DNA from 3 places in the Desulfovibrio sp. Huiquan2017 genome. Region 1 is predicted to be linked to each of the others. Evidence: predicted binding sites of a transcription regulator. Region 1 holds the regulator's gene; each other region holds the start of a gene.
What was found. Region 1 encodes sigma-54, which starts transcription at its own class of promoters, with help from an activator protein. Its sites were predicted from a motif close to CTGGCACGGNNNNTGCTT; they were not measured.
Positions count from the first base shown of each region.

Region 2: a site for sigma-54 is predicted at 1,682-1,699, ahead of nifJ (pyruvate:ferredoxin (flavodoxin) oxidoreductase). Genes of this name have one in related genera too.
Region 3: a site for sigma-54 is predicted at 6,656-6,673, ahead of flgB (flagellar basal body rod protein FlgB). Genes of this name have one in related genera too.

Region 1 covers NZ_JAFMPN010000014.1:5,530-13,167, reverse strand. The annotation lists gene J0909_RS12900 (manganese-dependent inorganic pyrophosphatase) at 1-367, opposite strand, end outside; gene J0909_RS12895 (PTS sugar transporter subunit IIC) at 694-1,374, opposite strand; gene J0909_RS12890 (PTS sugar transporter subunit IIB) at 1,401-1,865, opposite strand; gene J0909_RS12885 (PTS sugar transporter subunit IIA) at 1,876-2,313, opposite strand; gene rapZ (RNase adapter RapZ) at 2,316-3,197, opposite strand; gene J0909_RS12875 (PTS sugar transporter subunit IIA) at 3,215-3,664, opposite strand; gene hpf (ribosome hibernation-promoting factor, HPF/YfiA family) at 3,667-4,209, opposite strand; gene rpoN (RNA polymerase factor sigma-54) at 4,243-5,652, opposite strand; gene lptB (LPS export ABC transporter ATP-binding protein) at 5,892-6,617, opposite strand; gene J0909_RS12855 (LptA/OstA family protein) at 6,618-7,439, opposite strand; gene lptC (LPS export ABC transporter periplasmic protein LptC) at 7,465-7,638, opposite strand, start outside.
Region 2 covers NZ_JAFMPN010000016.1:59,603-67,240, forward strand. The annotation lists gene J0909_RS14500 (sigma-54-dependent transcriptional regulator) at 1-874, shown strand, start outside; gene J0909_RS14505 (DNA-3-methyladenine glycosylase I) at 883-1,446, shown strand; gene nifJ (pyruvate:ferredoxin (flavodoxin) oxidoreductase) at 1,780-5,370, shown strand; gene J0909_RS14515 (L-lactate permease) at 5,482-7,191, shown strand; gene J0909_RS14520 (FAD-binding oxidoreductase) at 7,322-7,638, shown strand, end outside.
Region 3 covers NZ_JAFMPN010000003.1:61,810-69,447, reverse strand. The annotation lists gene J0909_RS03075 (AsmA family protein) at 1-598, shown strand, start outside; gene J0909_RS03070 (FliI/YscN family ATPase) at 595-1,998, opposite strand; gene J0909_RS03065 (FliH/SctL family protein) at 2,000-2,749, opposite strand; gene fliG (flagellar motor switch protein FliG) at 2,736-3,734, opposite strand; gene fliF (flagellar basal-body MS-ring/collar protein FliF) at 3,738-5,330, opposite strand; gene fliE (flagellar hook-basal body complex protein FliE) at 5,379-5,708, opposite strand; gene flgC (flagellar basal body rod protein FlgC) at 5,728-6,168, opposite strand; gene flgB (flagellar basal body rod protein FlgB) at 6,169-6,579, opposite strand; gene J0909_RS03035 (tetratricopeptide repeat protein) at 7,012-7,575, shown strand.

The sequences.
Region 1 (7,638 bases):
TGGACTTCAACACGGTGGCGGAACAGCCCACGGGCCAGACCCACATCTCCAGCGGACCGGCGGTGGTGATGTCACCCAGCTTGTGGTGATCAACGACGGCAAGAAGCTCACCCTTGTCCAGATTGTCGATGGTCTGGGAAATGTCGGTGTGGTCCACCAGGATGATCTTCTGATCGGTGGCGTCGGTGACGATCTCAGGAGCGGCGAAACCGAACTTTTCGAGCACGAAGGCGGTCTCGGGAGCGATCTCTCCCTGAGTCACGGCCTTGGCTTCCATACCACGTTTGCTGTACAGGTCGGCGGCACCAATCGCGGAAGCGACGGTGTCGGTGTCAGGGTTCTTGTGTCCAACAACCAAAATAGCCATATTAAGTCCTCCTAAATTGAATTATCCTGTATAAGGAAATTGAGCATCAAAAACAGAATGTGACAGATATCACAAACACTCCAAACTGCCAAGCTAAAAGCGCAGCCAAAGTGAGAAAAGCGCGAAAAGATTTGCGTCCGTTGCGGGAACGGCACAATCCTCCCGCAAACCATGGGGCACAAGGCCTTCCGGCGGATTTCCCACCCTGCCGTTTCGCCCGGTGGAAATGTTTGAACGCGGCCGAGTCCTCACCAACCATGTGAATATGATCGCAAAGAAAGGACAAGCCTGACAAATGGGAAAAAGCGTCGGGGGATGGGACGGGATCACGCCCACAGATTGGGCAGAAGCAGGAACAAGGCAACAAGGATGATGCCCGTGGCCAGGATGACGTAGGCCCGCTTCAGGCGCAGGGCCATGAGTCCGCCCAGGGAGGCGGCCACCCAAAGGTGGGCCCAGGTTACATCCAGATGAGTGAAGAGGGATGGGTACAGGGCGAAAAAAAGCTCGAACGCTTCCTTGAGAATGAGGACCGCCGCTAGAAAAGTCACCCAGCTCATGACCAGCCCGCGCGCCATGGAGCGCAGGACCAGGGCACCGGGCAGATGCTTGGAATCGGGATTGCGCGCCCAGTTGAGCAGTGCGTTGTAACTGCCCTGCTCCCGCTCGCGGAGCCACCCTTCCACCTTGGTGCCGATCCAGGCCAGCGGCATACTGGCGAAAAGCACGAGCATGATCCTGGACGGCTGCTCGAGGCCGAACCATGTGGTCAGGGTCAGGGCCGCAAAGGTGGCCGCCGTGAGTTGTGGTGGAATATACGTACCGGCCGGGATGAGGTCGAGCCAAAACAGTTCGAAGAATATGGCGATATACAGGCTGGTGGTGTATTCACCGGTGGCTGCGCCCCAGAAGAAGCCGACCACCAGGGGCCGTTCAAGCAGACCGATGGTCAGCGACGAACGGAATTGGGAAAAGAGGGCAAAAAAAAAGCGACCAGGGCGAACCAAGCGAGGGAGTGTTGCATGAGCATGGCCTAGAACCTCACCTGTACGGGGTCGTTGGGCACGCAGCGGAAATCGAGTTCCACGCCCTGGCGGTTCAACTGACGCAGGCAGGTCTCGTCCTCGTCGGACAAGGCCACGCTTGGGGATATCTGTCGCTTGCCCGGGCTGTAGTGGATGTTGCCGACGTTAAGCACATGGAAGCCGAAGCCGGAATCAAAGGCCCGGCGGGCATCGGCGCAGTTGGAAAAAAGAATGATGGCCCCGTCGTCGCCGACGTTGGAGCCGAGTCGGGCAATGGCCGAGGGCACCTCGTCCACGGTAACGAAGGAACTCTTCACCGCCTGGGGGATGGCCAGGGACATGATTTCCTGCTGGAGGATGTCGTGAGCCAATTCGTCGTTGGCCACGATGACCGTCTTGGCGCCGGTATAGGGCAGCCACGTCTCAATGATCTGGCCGTGAATCAAGCGGTTGTCTATACGAACAAACGTCACGGCGCGGTCCCTACTTTTTCGCTTTCTTGCGCAGCATAGCCCCAGCGACCTTGATCCCTTGCTGCCCTGCTTCCATGGCCTTTTCGGCCAGGTCGTGGAGTTTCAGGGAACGGGATTGCAGGGTGGCCACGAGCATGGGCAGGTTGACGCCGGTGATGACTTCAAGGTTTTCCGACTTCATCAGGGAAAGGGACATGGTCGTGGGCGAACCGCCGAACAGATCGGTCAGGGCCAGGACGCCCTTGCCCTGCTCCACGGACTGGATCGCCTTGCGCACGCCTTCCAGGGCTTCGTCCACGCCCTTGTTCACGTCGATGCCCACGGCCAGACAATTGTCCTGGGGGCCCAGAACCATCTCGGCCGCCCCGAGCAGGGTCTCGCCGAAGCTGCCGTGGGTAACCAGCACCACGCCGATCACGCCGTCTTTTTTGTCAGTCTTTGCAACCATGTCTAACCGAGTTCCATATGTCGATGTTCGATCGAAACCGTATACCCTTTTTCCTTCAGGGTTGCCAGCACCGACTCGGCCACGGAAACCGACCGATGCCGGCCGCCGGTGCAGCCTAAGGCCAGGGTGATCCTGTAGCGTCCTTCTTCAGCGTAAAGCGGCAGGATATAAAGCAGAAAATCTTTGAAACGTTGAATGAACCCTTGCCCCGTGGGATTGTCCAGGACGTAGGTGGACACGGCCTTGTCCAGGCCGGACAAGGACCGCAGGGATTTGTCGAAATAAGGATTGGGCAGAAAACGGAGATCGAAGACCAGATCCGCCTCGGACGGCACGCCGTACTTGAAGCCGAAGGTGATGATGTGCACCCGCATGCCCATACCCACCGTTTCCAGGGATGACCACTTCGCCTGAATGACCCGGCGCAGGTCGTGGATGGAGTAGTCCGTGGTGTCCAGGACCAGGGCCGCGCCGGAACGGACCGGCTCCAGCAGCTTTTTTTCCATTTCCAACGCCGCTTCCAGGCCCAGGTTGCGGCTCTCCAGCGGATGCGGCCGGCGGGTGGTCGCATAACGCCGGACCAGTTCGCTCATCTTGGCTTCAAGAAAGAGGACCTGCGGGGTTATGCCGAGCTCGGCGAACCCCTTCAGGGCCTGTCCCCATCCGTCCACGAACTCGAACTGGCGCAGGTCCATGCCCAGCGCCAGGCCGCGATACTTGGTATCGAATTTGAGGATGAGGTCGGCCAGCTTGGGCGATATCTCGGACGGCAGTCCGTCGATACAGAAGAAGCCCAGATCTTCAAAGACCTTGAGGGCGGTGCTCTTGCCGGACCCGGAGAGCCCGGTGACGATCACCACGGGAAAAGGATTGGTCGCGGTCAACGGTGTCCGTCCCGGGGTTATACGCTCTTGAGCAGGGCCCAGAGGGCCTCAAGGTCTTCGGCCGCCAGAAACGCCTTGCGGAATTCCTCGTCCTTGAGAAGACGGGAGATCTGCGCCAGGACGCGCAGGTGCATGCCCGCTACCTGCTCCGGGGCCAGCACCAAAAAAAAGATGGTGCAGGGACTATGGTCCAGGGCCTCGAATTCCACACCCTTGTGGCTGCGGCCCACGACCACGATGACCTTTTCCAGGTCTTCGAGCTTGCCGTGGGGAATGGCGATACCGTCCCCAATGCCAGTGGAGCCGAGCCGTTCACGATCGAGAAGGACACGGACCGCATGGTCCGTGTCCATCTCTGGATATTGTTCGCCCAAGGGGGCGACGAGTTCTTGCAGAACGTCCGATTTGGTCTCGGACGCGAGTTCGGGAAGGATCAGCTCCTTCGCCAGGTAATCACTGAGTTTCATGCTTAGTTACCAGGGTCGATCAGGCCGTAATCGCCGTTCTTCCTCTTGTATATTACGTTAACGCCTTCGGTTTCCGCATTGCGGAAGACCAGGAATTCATTGTCAAGGGCATCGAGCTGCATGGCGGCCTCGTCCACGGACATGGGCTTGGGCTCGTATGCATCGGTGCCTACGATGGTGGGGGATGAACCGGCAGCGAGGTCCTCATAGGACAGGTAGTTCATCTGCACCATTTTATTCGGACGCGCCTGTCTGGGGCGGTTCTTCATCTTTTCCCGCATCTTGCGGAGCTGGGCTTCCAGCTTGTCCAGGACCATGTCAATGGTGGAATACATGTCTTCCGAGTCTTCATAGGCCGAGATATGAATGCGATCCGAGTTCAGGATCACGTCCGCCTTGTGGCGGAACTTATCGACCAGCAGATTGACTTGGAGATCTGCCTCCGCATCGGAAACGTATTTTGCTACCTTTTCAAAACGCTTTTCCGCATACCCCTTGAGGTGATCGGAAGGCTCGAAGTTCTTGAAAGTGAAGCTGATGTTCATACGCCGCCTCCTGGTTGAGAGTGCCAAACAGTTCTAGAAGTACTGCTTGCGTTTTGAAGATGAAGGAATGCCCATGGCCGAGCGGTACTTGGCGACCGTACGCCGGGCGATATTCACTTCCAGTTTTTCCTGGAGGATCTCGCCGATGCGCTCGTCACTGAGCGGTTTCTTCGTGTCTTCGTCTGCGATCATTTGCTTGATGAGCGCCTTGACGCTCTCCGAGCCCACCTGGGAACCGTCGTTCAGATCCAAGGCCGAGTTGAAGAAAAACTTCAGCTCGAAAATGCCGTGGGGAGTCGAAACATACTTGTTCGTCGTGATCCGGCTCACGGTGGATTCGTGCATTTCGATATCTTCCGCTACCTCCTTGAGGATCAAGGGTTTGAGCTTTGTCACGCCTTCTTCGAAGAAGGCTCTTTGAAAACCGACGATGCTTTCAACCACTTTATACAGGGTTCGCTGCCGCTGGTACAGACTTTTCATCAACCATGCGGCGGAACGCATCTTTTCCTGAAAATATTCCTTCTCCTTGTCGGCCGCGCCCTTCATGGAATCCACGTAGAAGGTATTCATCTGCAACCGGGGCATGCCGTCCTCGTTGAGGATGATGACGAAGTCCTCGCCGTACTTGTAGACGAACACGTCCGGGCTGACGTAATGCGGCTCGGTGCTGGAGAAATTGGCGCCGGGCATGGGATCGAGCGTCTGGAGCAGGTCCAGGTATGCCTTGAGCTCGTCCATGGAGATTTTGAATTTGCGCGCCAACGGCTTGTAGCGATTCTTTTCCAGATCCTCCAGATGGTCGCGCACCAGGGAGACCAGAGTCGGGTCGTCGTAGCCCAGGACTTCCATCTGGACCAGCAGGCATTCCTGCGGGCTGCGGGCACCCACGCCCACAGGGTCCAAATGCTGGATGCGCAACAGGACGGATTCGATCTCCTCCTCGGAGGCCTGGACCATGGCACCCAACTCCGCCATGGACGCCTGCAGGTAGCCGTTTGAATCGAGATTGCCGATGATGACGTCCCCGATGGCCAATTCCTGCTCCGAAAAGCTGGACAGACGCATCTGCCAGTTGAGATGCCCTTCCAAGGAAGGCTTGGAGGCCAGCCGCGCCTCGAAGGACATACCCTCTTCCGGCATTTCCATGTCGCGGGACATGGCCTGCTTGGAGGTGGAGGAAAATTCGCCGAGATAGTTTTCCCAGTCGGCGTTGCGGACCAACTCCTCCTCGGCCTGGGATTCGGTCAGGGCCTCCGCTTTGTCTGGGACCTCGGTGTCGGTTTCGGTCTCATCAAGAAAGGGATTCTCCAACAATTCCTGCTGCACCGTCTCCAGTAGTTCAAGACGCGATAACTGCAGCAGCTTGATGGCCTGCTGCAACTGGGGCGTCATGACCAGTTGCTGAGAGAGCTTGAGCTGTTGCCGAAGTTCCAATCCCATGATTCGTCACTCGCTTGAAGTTGTATTTATCGGCTGCTGGATAACGAAAATTTTTTTCGCCCGCCCACCATTTTTTTCAAACCAACTATGCCACAGAGAATTTAAGGATGCAACACAATAGTGATAACATCCTGTTTCTATTGTAAATACACAGGGCACATTGATGGTATGAAAAAAGTGTACCAACCTTTGGGTACGGTGTAAATCGGGAAAGCGAAAAAAAGATAAGGGCAAGGAGATCAGAGATGAAAATCTTCGCCCAGATAGATCTGCCGGGCGCGGCTGGATGTGACGATTTCAGACGGGGCTCCCTCCAGAATGACCGTCCCTTCGTAGACAAGGTAGGCACGATCGCAAATGTTCAGGGTCTCCCGGACATTGTGGTCGGAAATGAGGATGCCGATCTCCATGGACTTGAGCACGGAGATTATTTCCTGGATGTCGATGACCGCAATGGGGTCGATGCCCGCGAACGGTTCGTCCAGAAGAATGAACTGCGGATCGAGGATGAGCGCCCGGGCGATCTCAAGCCTGCGCCGCTCGCCGCCGGACAGGAACATGGCCGCCTGGTCCGCCAGCTTGGTGATGGTGAACATCTCCATGAGTTCCTCGGCCCGGGCCCGCTGCTGCCGTGAAGTCAGGTTGGTCTGCTCCAGGATGATCTGGAGATTCTGGCGCACGGTAAGCTTTTTGAAGATGGAGCTTTCCTGGGGCAGATAGCTGACGCCGAGGCGGGCGCGCTCGTGCAGGGGCTTGTCCGTGAGCGGCTGGCCGTTCAGCGACACCTCGCCGGTGTTGGGCTGAACAATGCCCACGAGCATGTAGAACGTGGTCGTCTTGCCCGCGCCATTGGGACCGAGCAGGCCGACCACCTCGCGCGTGTTGACCTCTATGTTGATGCCGTGGACGACCTCTTTCTGTCCGTACCGCTTGGACAGGTTCGTTGCGCGCAGACCTTCCGCCATCTACTGCACCTTGAGATTGCCGGGAGTCATGAAGACGGCCTTGACGCGCTGTTCGCCGCCGATGACCTCGGATCGATCGTCTTTGATGTGGAAATTGATGACTTCGCCGGTCAAGGAGTTGGGGCCATCCTGGAGTTTGGGATTCTGCTCCATCTTGAGGAGTTGCGGCCCCACCAAGTAGGTCAGCTTGCCGCAGGTTCCTTCGGTGGTCCCCTTCCGTGCCCGGACTTTGCCTTCGGCCACGATGCGGTCAACGCTATCGGCGGAAAATTTCTTGTCGGAGCTGGACGCGAGAAAGGCCGAAAGCCTGTCGGCCCAGAGGGTCAGTTCGCCATGGGTAGCGACCACGTTACCCACGAAGGAAATGACCTTGCCGGTTTCATTGTAGGTCATGCGATCGGAAGTGATCTTCACCGGCAGACGGTTCGGATCCATGCCCACCGGAATGGGGGCGGGCGGCGGTGTTTCAGCCACAGCACCCGTGACCTGCCCTTCTCCGGAATCGATCTTGGGGGCCGCCGGAGTGGGCGTGGACGCGGCCTTCTTCATCTCAACAGCCTTGAGGAATTTCGCGTTGGCGTACCCGACGGCCTTGGCCGGGTCGCGATCCTTTTCGCTCAACTCGAAGACGGCCACCCAGCCGTTTTCGGGGAAGTCGGTGCGCACCCGCTGGCCCTTGGCCAGGGTGACCACATGCGCGGCCCCTGGATTGGGCGCCTTGCGCACGTTGAGGTTGACCGTGGCCTCGCGCACTTCGCCCCAGTCCTGGGCCAGGGCTCTGACCGGAACCAGCAACAGGGCCAGCAGCAGCAGCATTCCCATACGTCGAACCGTTTTCCGCAACGTCTTATTCCTTGTTTTCATGCAAAGGATTCCTTCCCAGTCCTTCCGGGGCCAACAACGCTTCCACGCCGCCCGCGGCCACCAATTGGTTCGTGGCTAAGTCGAGTTCCATGGCCTTGGCCTGAACAATCATGTCCGGTCGGCGCATAGTGACGCCGCCCTTGAGGTACACCTTACC
Region 2 (7,638 bases), on a different contig from region 1:
GGTCGTGGACTGCGCCGGGCTGACCGAATCCCTGCTGGAATCCACTCTCTACGGATACCGCAAAGGGGCCTTCACCGGCGCTCAGGCCGACCGCATCGGACTGGTCAAACTGGCCGACGGCGGCACCCTTTTCCTGGACGAGGTGGGCGAAATGCCGCTGTCCATGCAAAAGGCCTTTCTGCGCGTCCTCCAGGAACGAACCTTCCGCCCGGTGGGCGACACCCGCGAGCAGACCAGCGACTTCCGGCTGGTGGCGGCCACCAACCGGGACCTGGACGAGATGGTCGAAAAGGGGACATTCCGTTCGGACCTGCTGTACCGCCTCAAGACAATGCATATCCATCTGCCGCCCCTCCGGGAACGGCCCGAGGACATCAAGCCCTTGTGCATATATCGGGTCAACCAGCTCTGCCGCCAGTACGCCATGCCGCCCAAGTCCTTCGGCTCGGACTTCAACCCGGCCCTGGAAAGCTATGACTGGCCGGGCAACGTCCGCGAACTGTTCAATATCCTGGAGCGGGCCGTGGTCACCTCGGGTACCGAGAAAACCCTCTACGCCATGCACTTGCCGCGCGAACTGCGCATCCAGATCGCCAAGGCCCAAATTGAGCGGTTGACCAACACCCCGCCCGAAAAAGAAGCCCTGTTCCCTCCGGACACGGAGCCTGTCCGAAAAATCGGACAGGATATCTTCGAGGACATCTTCGAGCAGGAACTGCCGACACTGCGGGATTTCAAGAGCACTGCGGAAAAGGTCTACCTCGGTGAGCTCATCCGCCAATGCGACGGCGACCTGCCCCGCATACTCGACGTATCCAAACTCTCCCGCTCACATTTCTACGGCCTGCTCAAGAAGTACGGCCTGTCCCTTTAGGAAAACCCATGGCAGACTTCGCTTCCTACTGCGATTTTTGCGCGTCCCGCGACACGGACGATGTGGACCGCGCGTACCACGACACCCGCTATGGCTTTCCCATCGAGGACGACGGCGAACTGTTCGCGTTGCTGATCATGGAGATCAACCAGGCGGGGCTGAGCTGGCGGACGATACTCAACAAGGAACCAAACTTCCGCAAAGCCTACGACGGATTCGACATCCCCACCGTGGCCGCCTATGGCGAAGCGGACCGGGCCCGGCTCCTGGCCGACGCAGGCATCATCCGCAATCGCCTCAAGGTCGATGCGGCCATCCACAACGCGGGCGCCATCCTGGACCTGCAACGCGAATACGGCTCCTTCAAGGCCTGGCTGGATGCCCACCACCCTTTGGAAAAAGCGGCCTGGGTCAAACTGTTCAAAACCCGCTTCAAATTCGTGGGCGGCGAGATCGTCGGCGAGTTTCTCATGAGTTCCGGCTACCTGAAGGGCGCACATACCGAAACTTGCCCAATCCAGAAGGCCGTGTTAGAGGCCTGTCCGGCCTGGGCTCGATCCACGGAGGGGTGAACCCCAAACGCCCCGTATTCCGGTCTGTTCCGGCTTGTCCGTTTTTCCGGACGCCCCTGGTTCGTTCCCTTGCGCCTCCGCTTTACGCTCAAAACCCCATGCGTCGAGCTTTTATCATGTCCGCAATCGAAATTTCGTCCTATTTTTCAGACTGCCCCCTTTGCCGGGAACGTCCTCTTTCACTTCCTCTCTTTGTAACACATTGTAAAAACGGCTGATTTAAATTTTCACAAACTTGGCACGGATGTTGAGTATACACCGTGTCATCAAACGAACGGGTTCGCTCGGCGGACGCCGAGAAATCCCGACGACCCACAATAGGAGAAGAATCCAATGTCCAAGATGAAAACGATGGATGGCAACACCGCCGCCGCATGGGTGGCCTATGCCATGAGTGAAACCGCCGCCATCTACCCCATCACGCCCTCGTCCACCATGGGCGAGATCGCCGATGAATGGGCCGCTCAAGGTCGCAAGAATATTTTCGGGCAGACCCTTGAAGTTCGCCAGCTCCAGTCCGAAGCGGGCGCGGCGGGTGCCGTGCACGGCGGCTTGGCCGGCGGCGCGCTGACGACCACCTTCACCGCTTCCCAGGGTTTGCTGTTGATGATCCCGAACATGTACAAGATCGCGGGCGAACTGCTGCCCTGTGTCTTCCACGTGTCCGCCCGGGCCATCGCTGCTCACGCCCTGTCCATCTTCGGCGACCATCAGGACGTCATGGCCTGCCGCCAGACCGGTTTCGCCATGCTCGCGGCCGCTTCGGTCCAGGAAGTCATGGACCTCTCCCTGGTGGCCCATTTGTCCACCATCGAGGCCAGCGTGCCCTTCGTCTCCTTCTTCGACGGCTTCCGCACCTCGCATGAGATCCAGAAAATCGAGACCATCGACTACGCCGACATGAAGCCGCTCCTGAACATGGACAAGGTGGCCGCCTTCCGCAAACGCGCCATGAACCCGGAGCATCCGAACATTCGCGGCACCGCCCAGAACCCGGACATCTACTTCCAGGGCCGCGAGGCCTCCAACTCCCACTACGACGCCATTCCGGCCATCGTCGAGGAGTACATGGCCAAGGTGTCCGCCCTGACCGGCCGCGCCTACAAGCCCTTTGACTACGTGGGCGCGCCCGATGCCGAGCGCGTGATCATTTCCATGGGCTCCTCCTGCGAGACCATCGAAGAAGTGGTTAACCGCCTGACCGCCGAAGGCGAAAAGGTCGGCCTGATCAAGGTCCGCCTGTACCGCCCGTTCTCGGCCAAGCATTTCCTGGCCGTTCTGCCCGAGACCGCCAAGTACGTGTCCGTGCTCGACCGCACCAAAGAGCCGGGCGCCCTGGGCGATCCGCTGTACCAGGACATCAGCACCGTGTTCCTGGAACGGGGCAACGGTCCCGTCCTCACCGCCGGCCGCTACGGCCTGGGCTCCAAGGAGTTCACGCCCGCCATGGCCAAGGCCGTGTTCGACAACATGGCGTCTTCCGCCCCCAAGTTCCACTTCACCGTGGGTATCGAGGATGACGTCACCAACGCCTCCCTCGTCACGACCGGGACCCTGGACACCACCCCTGAAGGCACCGTCCAGTGCAAGTTCTGGGGTCTCGGCTCGGACGGGACGGTCGGCGCGAACAAGCAGGCCATCAAGATCATCGGCGACAACACCGACATGTATGCGCAGGGCTACTTCGCCTACGACTCCAAGAAGTCCGGCGGCATCACCATCTCCCACCTGCGCTTCGGCCACAAGCCCATCCAGTCCACCTACCTGGTGGCCTCGGCCGACTACGTCGCCTGCCACAACCCGAGCTACGTGCACCTGTACGACGTGCTCGACGGCATCAAGGACGGCGGCACCTTCGTGCTGAACTGCCCCTGGACCGCCGAACAGATGGACAGGGAACTGCCCGCCGCCATGCGCCGGACCATCGCCCAGAAGAACCTCAAGTTCTACGCCGTGGACGCGGTCAAGATCGCCGGCGAAGTGGGCCTGGGCGGCCGCATCAATATGGTTATGCAGACCGCCTTCTTCAAACTGGCCGACGTCATTCCCTTCGATCAGGCCGTCAGCCTGCTCAAGGACGGCATCGACAAGGCCTACGGTAAGAAGGGTCCGAAGATCGTTGAGATGAACTGCGCCGCCGTGGACAAGGCTGCGGACGCCATCGTCGAGATTCCGGTCCCGGCCGCCTGGGCGGATCTGGCCGACGACGTCAAGCCCGAAGCCGACGAGCCCGAATACGTCAAGAACATCATGCGCCCGGTCCTGGCCCAGAAGGGCGACGACCTGCCGGTCTCCGTCTTCTCCGAGGACGGCACCGTGCCGCTGTCCACTTCCAAGTACGAAAAGCGCGGCGTGGCCATCAAGGTCCCCGAATGGATCGCCGACAACTGCATCCAGTGCAACCAGTGCGCTTTCGTCTGCCCGCACTCCGCCCTGCGCCCGGTGCTGGTTTCCGAGGATGAAATGAAGAACGCCCCGGCGACCTTCGTCACCCAGGACGCCAAGGGCAAGGACGTCAGCGGACTGAAGTACCGCATGCAGGTCAACACCATGGATTGCCTGGGTTGCGGCAACTGCGCCGACATCTGCCCGGCCAAGGAAAAGGCGCTGGTCATGAAGCCCATCGCCACCCAGACCGATGCGCAGGTCCCCAACTTCGACTTCACCGAGACGGTCAGCTACAAGGACGCCTTCAAGCGTGATTCCGTCAAGGGCTCCCAGTTCAAGCAGTCGCTCATGGAATTCTCCGGCGCCTGCTCCGGCTGCGGCGAAACCCCGTACGTCAAGGTGCTGACCCAGCTCTTCGGCGAGCGTATGATCATCGCCAACGCCACGGGCTGCTCCTCCATCTGGGGCGCGAGCGCACCGTCCACCCCCTACTGCACCAACCACGACGGCTTTGGCCCCGCCTGGGGCAACTCCCTGTTCGAAGACGCGGCCGAATTCGGCTTCGGCATCGAAATGGGCGTGAACAGCCGCCGCAAGACCCTGATCGCCAAGTGCGAAGCGGCCGCCGCTTCCGCCACCGGCAAGGTCAAGGAAGCCCTGGAAGCCTGGCTGGCCGCCAAGGACGACGCCGAAGGCTCCGCCAAGACCGGCGCGGCCCTGAAGACCGCCCTGAACGGCGCCACCGACGAGGCCCTCAAGGAAATCGCGGCCGATGCCGACCTGTTCACCAAGAAATCCGTGTGGATCTTCGGCGGTGACGGCTGGGCCTACGACATCGGTTACGGCGGCGTGGACCACGTCATCGCCTCCGGCAAGGACGTGAACATCCTGGTCATGGACACCGAGGTGTACTCCAACACCGGCGGACAGTCCTCCAAGGCCACCCCGCTCGGCTCCATCGCCAAGTTCGCAGCCGCAGGCAAGTGCACCGGCAAGAAGGACCTGGGCCGCATGGCCATGACCTACGGTTACGTCTACGTGGCCTCCGTGGCCATGGGCGCGGACAAGCAGCAGCTCATCAAGGCCTTCAAGGAAGCCGAGGCTTACAATGGACCCTCGCTGATCATCTGCTACGCCCCGTGCATCAACCAGGGCATCAAGAAGGGCATGGGCAAGACCCAGCTCGAACAGAAGCTGGCCGTGGCCTCCGGCTACTGGCCCCTGTATCGCTTCAACCCCGAACTGACCCAGCAGGGCAAGAATCCGTTCACCTTGGAGTCCAAGGCTCCCGACGGATCCCTTCAGGAATTCCTGTCGGGCGAAAACCGCTACGCCATGCTGGAACGGTTCCACCCGGAACTCTCCAAGGCGTTCCGCGAAAAACTGGAGAAGGACTACGCCGACCGTTACGCCATCCTCACCCATCTGGCCGAAGCCGACTACGGCAAGGCCGAGGTGGAAGAGCCTGCCGCATGCGAAACCGGTGTGTCGGCCGAAGCCCCGGGTTCGGGTGAACCCTGTGACGACGGCAGATAATAGTTAGAGGCATGTGCGGGGCGGGGTTGTTGCGGAGGCTTCGCCTGACCCGCCCCGCACATCTGTTTTGAACCGTGAGGGTTGTTCCTCACACCCATGGAGGTTTGTTTAATGTCTATCGAAGTGCTTGCGTTGATCGCGCTGCTGCCCATCCTGGTGGCGCTCATCCTCATGGTCGGCATGCGCTGGCCCGCCACTAAAGCCATGCCCCTGGCGTGGCTGACTGCGGCGGTCGGTGCAATCCTGGCCTGGCAACTGCCCGTGGCCTATGTCGCTGCCCTGACCCTGCAAGGGTTCATCACGGCCATCGGCATCCTGATCATCGTTTTCGGCGCAATCCTGATCTTGCGCACCCTGCAGCATTCCGGCGGTATGGAGACAATCCAGCACGGCATGCAGAACATCACTCCCGACCGGCGCATCCAGGCCATCATCATCGGCTACATGTTCGCCGCCTTCATCGAAGGCGCGGCCGGTTTCGGCACTCCCGCCGCCCTGGCCGCCCCGCTGCTGCTCTCCCTGGGCTTTCCGCCCCTGGCCGCAGCCATCATCTGCCTGGTCTTCAACTCTTTCCCGGTCACCTTCGGCGCGGTCGGCACTCCCGTCGTCCTGGGCCTCAAGTTCCTGGCCCCCGGCGTGGACGCCGCGGTCAAGGCCGGTGCTCCCGGCCTGAACTTCGCCAACATGGGCGACTTCAACCTGCTGGTCGGCCAATGGGCCACCATCATGAACCTGGGCATGATCTTCATCCTGCCTATCTTCATGCTCGGTTTCATCACCCGCTATTTCGGCCCCGAGCGTAGCTGGAAGCCCGGCTTCGCCGCTTGGAAGTTCTGCATCTTCTCCGCCGTGGCCTTCTCCGTGCCCTACCTGATCTTCGCCTGGAACGTCGGTCCCGAGTTCCCGTCCCTGATCGGTGGTCTGGTCGGCTTGGGCATCATCATCATCGGCGCCAAGAAGGGCTTCTGCATGCCCAAGACTTCCTGGGACTTCGGCGATTCCTCCAAGTGGGATCCCGAATGGACCGGTTCCGTGTCCTCCGATGGCGCCGAGTTCAAGGCGCACATGAGCCAGTTCAAGGCATGGCTGCCTTACATCCTCATCGGCCTGATCCTGGTCGTGACCCGTATTCCCGAGCTCGGCCTCAAGGGTCTGCTCGCCAGCCAGGCCATCAAGTTCAGCAACATCCTGGGCTTCAAGTCCGTCAGCGCCTCCATCCAGTACCTGTACCTGCCCGGAACCATTCCGTTCGTCCTGGTCGCCCTGCTGACCGTGCTCATCCACGGCATGCCCGCCGCCAAGGTCAAGCTCGCCTGGTCCCAGGCCTTCGCGACCATGAAGAACCCGACCATCGCCCTGTTCGCGGCGGTCGCCCTGGTCTCCATCTTCCGCGGCTCCGGTATCGTTGACGCGGCCCTGAACCCGAACAACTATCCGTCCATGCCCCTGACCATGGCCAAGGCCGTCGCCGCCATCACCGGCAACGCCTGGCCCATGTTCGCCTCGTTCGTGGGCGGCCTGGGCGCGTTCATTACCGGTTCGAACACCGTGTCCGACCTGCTCTTCGCCGAGTTCCAGTGGGGCGTAGCCTCCCAGCTTGAGCTGCCCCGCCAGATCATCGTGGCCGCACAGGCCGTCGGCGGCGGCATGGGCAACATGATCTGCATCCACAACATCGTCGCCGCCTGCGCCGTTGTCGGCCTGTCCGGCATGGAAGGCGCCATCCTGAAGCGGACCGTATGGCCGTTCCTGCTGTACGGCATCGTGGTGGGCATCGTCGCGACGCTGATGAGCTTCGTGTTCCTGCCCGGCCTGTTCTAACGCAAGGAGATCGAAAGGGAGGCGGGTTGCCGCCCGCCTCCCCTTGCAAGACCCTGAAGTGAAAACTTCAACCCAACAAAACAAGCTCCGGAAACAACCCCGGAGATCATCATTTTCTTAGGAGTCGATCATGTCCAAAGAAGCGATTATCAAAGAATTCGAAACCATAGCCGGTGCCGAAAACGTTATGACTGGTGAGACCGACCGTCACGCCTATTCTTATGACGCCGCCGTTCTCGACTCTGTAGTTCCCGCCCTTGTGGTCCGTCCCCGGACCAGCGAGGCCCTGGGTGCCGTAACCAAGCTGTGCAACGACAACGGCCTGCCCCTGACCGTTCGCGGCGCGGGCACCAACCTGTCCGGCGGCACCATCCCCCATCCCGGCGGCGTGGTCGTTCTGACCAACGGCCTGAACCGCATCCTCGAAATCAACGAGGAAGACATGTA
Region 3 (7,638 bases), on a different contig from region 1:
CGCCGACCTGAACGGCCGGGGCGAGCGCGCGCCCGAACTGCTCGGCACCTTGGGCGGCGAGCTCTCCTTCAAGTTGTCCGACGGCGTGTTCCCGGGCGTGGACCTGGTACGCATGGCCCGGACCACCCATTCGGCCAAGGGGCGGGACACGGTGGAATCCACGCGGACCGACGCCACCCGGTTCGGCTCCATCGCCGGGACCGCGACCGTCAAGGACGGCATCGTCTCCAACAAGGACCTGGAGGTCAAGGCCCCGGGGCTGCGCGCGGACGGGCATGGCGCATTCTCCCTGGTCACCCGGAAGATAGATTACATGGTCAAGGCCAAGTTGGTGCCCACGGGCGAAGGACAGGGCGGCAAGTCATCCGGCGAGTTGTTCGGGATTATGGTTCCCATCCACGTCACCGGGACCATTGATGAACCGCATTACTGGGTTTCTGTCCAGGAGTACGCCAAGGCCCTGGGCGGGGCGGTGATCGACACTGTGGGCACGGTCCTCGGCGGGGTCGGCAGCGTGGTCAGGGGCGTGGGGTCGGCGATTGGGGGCGGGACTACGTCGGAAGAGCCCGGACGAAAGAAATTTCTCGGGATATTCTAGCGGGCGCGCAGTTTGATGTTGCTCGGTGCCTTCTTGAGCTGCTGGCGGGATTTGGCCTGGGCTTGCGGGGCGGCCTGTCGGGTCGAGGCCTCGGGGGTTTCCTCCACCAGTTCGTGCATGGCCTTGAACGCCCCGTCCAGGCTCTCCCTTTCCTCCACCAGTTGGCGCAGGAAGCCGTTGATGGGGCCGACCATGTTGATGGCCATGTCCACCTCGGGGTTGGCTCCCCGTTGATAGGCCCCGATGTTGACCATGTCCTCCACGCGCTTGAAGGTGGCCATGTGCCGGAGCAGGGCGCGTCCGTCCGTCTGGGCTTCCTTGGTGGTGATGTCGCTTCGGAGACGGCTGATGGACTTGAGCACGTCTATGGCCGGGTAGTGGCCCAGGTCGGCCAGTTCGCGGGTCAGGACGATGTGCCCGTCTAGGATGGAACGGGTGGAGTCCGCGATGGGTTCGGTGAAGTCGTCGCCGTCCACCAGGACCGTATAAATGCCGGTAATGGACCCTTTGCGGTTTTTGCCCGCGCGTTCCAGGAGCTGGGGCAGGTGGGCGAAGACCGACGGGGTGTAGCCGCCGCGTGTGGGCGGTTCGCCCGCGGCCAGACCGACCTCGCGGCCCGCCATGGCGAAACGCGTGACCGAGTCCATCATCAGCAATACGTCGTTGCCCAGGTCCCGGAAATATTCGGCCACGGCCGTGGCCGCGTAGGCCGCGCGCATTCGGATGAGCGGGCTCTTGTCCGAGGTGGCCACCACCAGGACGGACCGGGCCATGCCCTCGGGGCCGAGGTCGCGTTCCATGAACTCCACCACTTCCCTGCCGCGTTCGCCGACCAGGGCGATGACGTTGATGTCCGCTTTGGTGTAACGGGCCATCATGCCCAGGGTGGTGGACTTGCCCACGCCGGAACCGGCCATGATGCCGACGCGCTGGCCTTTGCCGAGCGTCAAAAGAGCGTTGACCGAGCGGATGCCGACGTCGAGCGGCTCATTGATGCGCGGGCGTTCCAGTGGGTTGGGCGGTTCGCGGTGCAGGGGGGCGAAGGTCTCGGCGTGGATGGGGCCCTTGCCGTCCAGCGGATCGCCGAAGGCGTCCACGGCCCGGCCGAGAAGGGCGGAGCCCACCGGCATGTGCGGCGGGGTGGCCGCATTCTGGATCAACGACCCGGGGCCGATGCCGCGCATGTCCGAATAGGGCATGAACAGGCAGGCGCCATCCCGGAAACCGACCACTTCGGCCGGTATGGGGTCGTGCCCCATGGGCAGGAGATAGCAGACCGAGCCGAGCGGCGCCTTGATGCCGTGTCCTTCGGCAATGAGGCCGACCACCTTGGTGACCTTGCCGAAGGTCTGGCAGGGGTCGAGCCCTTCAAGCAGGCCGAGCTTCGTGTCCGCGTCCATGTTAGTCCTTGTCGCCGACGGTGATCTGCTCGGCCAACTGGTCGAATATGGGCTCCACGGCTTTCCAGCGGGTCTCGATGGTGTTGTCCACCTTGCCGCCCTCGGCCTCGATGACCACGCCGCCCATCTCAATGGCGGGGTCGCCCTTGACGGTCCAGTATTTGAGGGATGGGTTGCGGTCCTGGATGGTGCGCACGAATTCCTCGAGTTCCGCGGTTTCTTCGGGGTTGCAGCGGATTTCGATGCGCCGCTGGGATTCTATGCGGTCCAGGGCCTCGACCATCAGGGCTTGCAACGATTCGGCCCGCTTCTCGCTCATCTCCACCTTGAGGGTCTTGCTCAGCGCCAGGCGGATGAGCCGGACCACCTCCTGCCGCCTGGTTTCGAAAATGGTGCCGCCCTGGGCCCCGAGATTGGCGAGCAGGGTTTCGGCCTTGGCCGAAATGTCTTGGATGTGCTGGTCCACGAACGCCTGGGCGTCGGCCAGCCCCTGGGTGTATCCCTCGTGACGGGCCGTGGCGCGCAGGGCCTCGGCTTCGAGTTCGGCCAGCATCTTGATTTCCTTGGCCGCGTCCCGGGCCTTTTCGCGCACGCGGGTCAGATACTCCTCGTTGGTGGACTCGTCCCAGATGAGCTGGCGCTTGCCCTCCAGCTCCTGGATGGTCATCTCGTCGGGGCCGGGCGTGTCCATGCCGACCACGACCTTGCCCGTCATGCGCGGCGGGCGGGTGTTGGCTTTAGATAAAGACATCGCTGCCACCTCGGCTGATGACGATCTTGCCCTCGTCCTCCAGGCGGCGGACGGTCTTGACGATGGACTGCTGGGCGGCCTCCACCTCGGAGAGCTTCTTGGGCGGCATGATCTCCAGGTCCTCCTTGATCATGGCCGAGGCGCGCTCGGACAGGTTCTTGAAGAACTTTTCGCGCAGCTCCTCGCTGGCGCCCTTCAGCGCCACGGTGAGGTCCTCGTTGGAGACCTCCTTGAGCAGCTCGCGAATGGCGATGTCGTCGATGCCCTTGACGTCTTCGAACACGAACATGAGGTTGCGGATGTCCTCGGCCATCTGGGTGGACTCCTCCTCGATTTCGGACAGAACCTCTTCCTCGGTGTTGCGGTCCACTGCGTTGAGAATTTCGGCCACGGAATTGACGCCGCCGACCTTTTTGCCTTCCTTGCCGCCCATGGCGATGAGCTGGCTCTGGAGCACCTTGTCCACTTCCATGAGCATTTCCTCGGCCACGGCTTCGAGCTTGGCCAGACGCATGAGCACCTCGGCGCGTACGCCCGCGGGCAGGTTCTGGATGAGCTCGGCGGCCTGGTCCGGGTGCAGGTGCCCCAGGATGAGTGCCAGGGTCTGCGGGTGTTCGTTGCGCAGTATCTGGGCCAGGATGCGCGGGCTGACGTTTTCCAGCTCCTGGAACGGCGTGGGGCCGGTGTCCAGGTCCAGGGAATCCATGATGTACTTGGCGGTCTCCGCGTCCAGGGACTGGGTCAGCAGACGCTTGACCTGTTCCGGGCCGCCCACCAGCAGTTCCGCGCCGTAAGCCAGGGCCTCGTTGTACTCCTTGAGCACTTCCAGGACCTCTTCCTTGGGGATGGAATCGGTTTCGAGCATGGCCTTGGACACGGCGGCGATCTCGTTGCGCTCCATGCGTTTGAACACCTCCGCCGTGAACTTGTCGCCCAGGGCGAGGAGCACGATGGCCGTTTTCTGGGGGCCGCTGAAGTCTGCCATGTCTTACGCCTCCTGGGTAAGCCAGGTTTTGAGCAGGTGGACTGCCTGGTCGATGTTTTCGTCGGACAACTGGATGGCGTGGTTCTTGGCGTTTTCCAACCGTCTGGAAGCGTCCAGGGCCTCCTCGTCCATCTCTTCCTCCTCCAGGGCCAGCCGCTCGGAACCGGGCAGCCCGGCCATCTCCTCGATCTCCTGCTCGGCGACTCTGGGCCGGATCAGGGCCATGACCACCGGCCGGACGACCAGGATGAGGAAGAGGAAGATCAACAGGCCGTTGAGGAACGGCTTGCCCAGCCGCTGGGCGTATTCCAGCATGGTCCGCATGAGGGAATCGCCGTCGGTCAATTGCGGTTCGCCGAACGAGATGTTGCTGACCTCGATGGTGTCGCCGCGCGCTACGTCAAAGCCTACCGCGTTCTCGATCAGGGTACGGATGCGGTTGATCTCCTCGGCGGAGCGGGGCACGTAGACCTGATTGCCGTTGGCGTCCGCCTGCCACGTCCCGTCCACGATAACCGCAACGGTCAGACGTTTCAATTCCCCGACCGGGGCAATAATATTTTCTTCCTGCTTGTCGATCTCGAAGTTGGTCGTTCGGGACTCGCGGGTGGAATCCTGGGTGGTCTTGGTGCCGGAGAAGCCGTCGCCCCGGAAATTGACGTCGGGCTCGCCGCCCGCCAGCGAAGCCGCACCCTGCGTGGTCTCCTCGTTGCGGGTTTCGGAGCGGACCACGGCGCTGCTCGGGTCGTACATTTCCTTGCGCACGGTGCGCTGGCTGAAATCGAGGTCGGCGTTGACCCGGGCGATGACCTTCTCCGGGCCCACGGCCGGGCCGAGGAGTTCGAGGATCCGGCGTTGCAGCTTGCCTTCCACGTCCGCCTTGTGCTGAAGCTGGGCATTGGACATGGCCAGACCGGTGGTCTCGTCCTCGGGGGTGTAGAGCGGGTGCCCCTTCATGTCCGTGACCGTGATGTTCTTGGGTTCGAGCCCTTCAACGGCCATGGACACCAGGTTGACGATGCCCTTGATCTCGTCGGGTTCGAGTTTGCCGTCGCCCTTGAGCTGCAGGACAATGGATGCGGACGGCGCGACCTGGTCCTCGATGAACAGGGATTTTTGCGGAATGACCAGGTGGACCCTGGCCTTGTCCACGATGGGAAATTCGGTGATGGTCCGGGCCAGTTCGCCCTGGAGGGCGCGTTGATAGTTGACGTGCTGGACGAAGTCGGTCTGGCCGATCTGGACCTCGTCGAAGATTTCAAAGCCGATGCCCTGGCCGTGCAGGTTGCCTTCGCCCGCGACCTTGAGACGCAGCTCGTAGACCCGGTCCGCGGGGACCATGATGGTCTTGCCGTTGTTCTCGAGCTTGTAGTCTTCCTTTTGGGCCTGGAGCATGCCCACCACGCGGGAGGCGTCCTCGGGATAGAGGTTGCTCATCAGGACCCGGTAGTCGGGTTTGTTCATCCAATAGATCATCAGCGCGAAGGAGATGATCACGGCGGCGGCCAGCCCACCTATGAGGATACGTTGGGACACGGTGCGGTCGGCCCACAACCCCTGCATCTTGGACCAGTATTCGGCGACGAACGGAGGCATCTTCTCTTTCTCCAGCTAACGTTGCGGTATTGCGTCAATCACAGCGCCCTAGAAGGGCATCTGCATGACTTCCTTGTACGCGGTCATGATCTTGGAACGGACGGCGCCGGTCATCTGCATGGCCATGCCGGCCTTCTGCATGGAGATCATCAATTCATGCACGTTCTGGGTCTTGCCCGAGGCGAACTCCTCGATCATCGTCTCTTTGGTTTCCTGAAGGTCGTTGACCTTGACCAGGGAGGACTTGAGGGTATCGCCGAAGCTCTGGACGGGTTCCTGGGGTTTCTTCAGGCTCTGGGAAACCATGGAGTCCACCGAGCGGCGGCGGATGTCCATGGCGTTCTGGTAGGCGCTGAGAGCGACGCTTTTGACGACCATTGCTTATACCTCCTTACTCTTAGCCCTGGGAGATGGTCAGAGCTTTTTGAAACATGTTTTTGGCCGCCTGGACGGTCTGGACGTTGGCCTCGTAGCCGCGCATGGCCTGCATCATGTTGGCCATCTCCTCGACCACATTGATGTCCGGGTAGAACACATAGCCCTGATCGTTGGCGTCCGGGTGGTCGGGTTCGTAGGCCTGCTTGAAGGGGCGGTTGTCGGCGGTCACGCCGAGGACCTTGACCCCTTCCAAATCGCGGTTGAGCTGGTTCTGCATGGCCTGGTCGAAGGGCGAGTATACCGGGGTGGACTCGAAGGAGACCGACTTGCGCTGGTACGGTCCGCCCGTCGCCGTCTTGGTGGTGCGGATGTTGGCCATGTTCATGGAAATGACGTTGAGTTGCGCCCGTTGGGCCGTGAGCCCGGACGCGCCGATGTCCATCGCTGTCATGATGTCCATTTACTTGCTCCCTTCCATGATGACTTTGTTCATGCCCTCGAAGCTCTTCTTGATGACCGATGCCAGGGCGTTGTACATCATGGTGTTCTTGGCGCTGGTGGTCATTTCCTTGTCCAGGTTTACTTCGTCCTGGCCGTAGACTTCCCGCGCCCGAAAATCCTGGAGTCCATCGCCTTTGAACCCGTCGGGGTCGAAGGTCGTGGGCAGGTGGTCCTGCTGGGTGCGGGTGAGCTTGCCCAGGGCGTTCTGATTCAGGGCGTCCTGGAGGCGGTTTTCGAATTCGAGACGGCGGGCCTTGTAGCCCGGCGTGTTCACGTTGGCGATGTTGCCCGTGACGATATTTTGACGTTCCAGGCGCAGGTCCATAACCTTCGCCGTGACGTTGAGATGTTGCTCGAAAAGTCCTCGCATGCCTTGCTCCTCCTGCATTCGCGTATCGGTTGCGGTCCGGCGGGGGCACGTTTTTCCGCCAGGGCCGCCAGACTTTAAGCAACTCCCGTTCCAATTAAATAACTGATTGAAATTAAATGGAAAGTGTGAAAGACAGCATCTGTGACGTCAGACTTTCGGATAATCGGCTGCGGTCAGGCTTGGCCGAAGCGAGCGGAAAACGCGGTAGATTCTTCCGCTCCGGCCCGTTCCGGAGCTGGGCCGGGGAGAGTGCCGAGTGGTGGGTGTCTCATTGAAGTTCAATCTGTGCAGCATGTTATGAGTGACATGGGCGGATTGCGGCAACATGGTTTTTACCTTTTGGCACATTGATTGCTATGTCGCTTTTGGCCGAATCGGCCCAAGATATCTTTTCAGCCCGGCCTCCGGGCAAAGGAGAAATGGAGGGGAATTATGAGTGGTCATCTGGATTATGAAATCAATAAGGAACTCGGCGAATGCTACCTGTTCATGGGTGAGCTGGACAAGGCCGAGGAGTACTACAAGAAGGCCGTCGGTTCCAACGGCGTCCATCCCGACCCCTATCTCGGCCTGGCCACGGTCGCCGTCCAGCGCGGCGATCTGGAAAACGCCGAGATCATGTACCGGAAGGCTCACAAGGTCGAGCCGTCGGACAAAAGTCTTTCCGGGATAGCGCTCATCTGCATGGAGAACGGCAACAAGGACGAAGCCTTCTCCCTGTTCATCGAGGCCATCGGTATGAATCCCGAAAACATGGTCGCCCTGTTCAGCCTGATCCGGCTCGGCCATGAACTGGAACGTCTCGACGAGATCATTCCGCATCTCGAAAATTACCTCGAAATCGACCCGGCCAAGCACGAAGTGCGCTACTCCCTGGCCGGGTGCCTGGCCTGCGCCGGGCAGAAGGACGCGGCCATCAGCCAGCTTGAGGTCCTTCTCGAAAAGGACCCCGAGAACGCTGCGGCCAAGGAAATGCTTGACCAGTTCCGGTCCTGATCACGGTCTCCCCTCCCGTTGATTTCCCGTCCCGTATTCCTTGTGGAAGCGGGGCGGGGAATC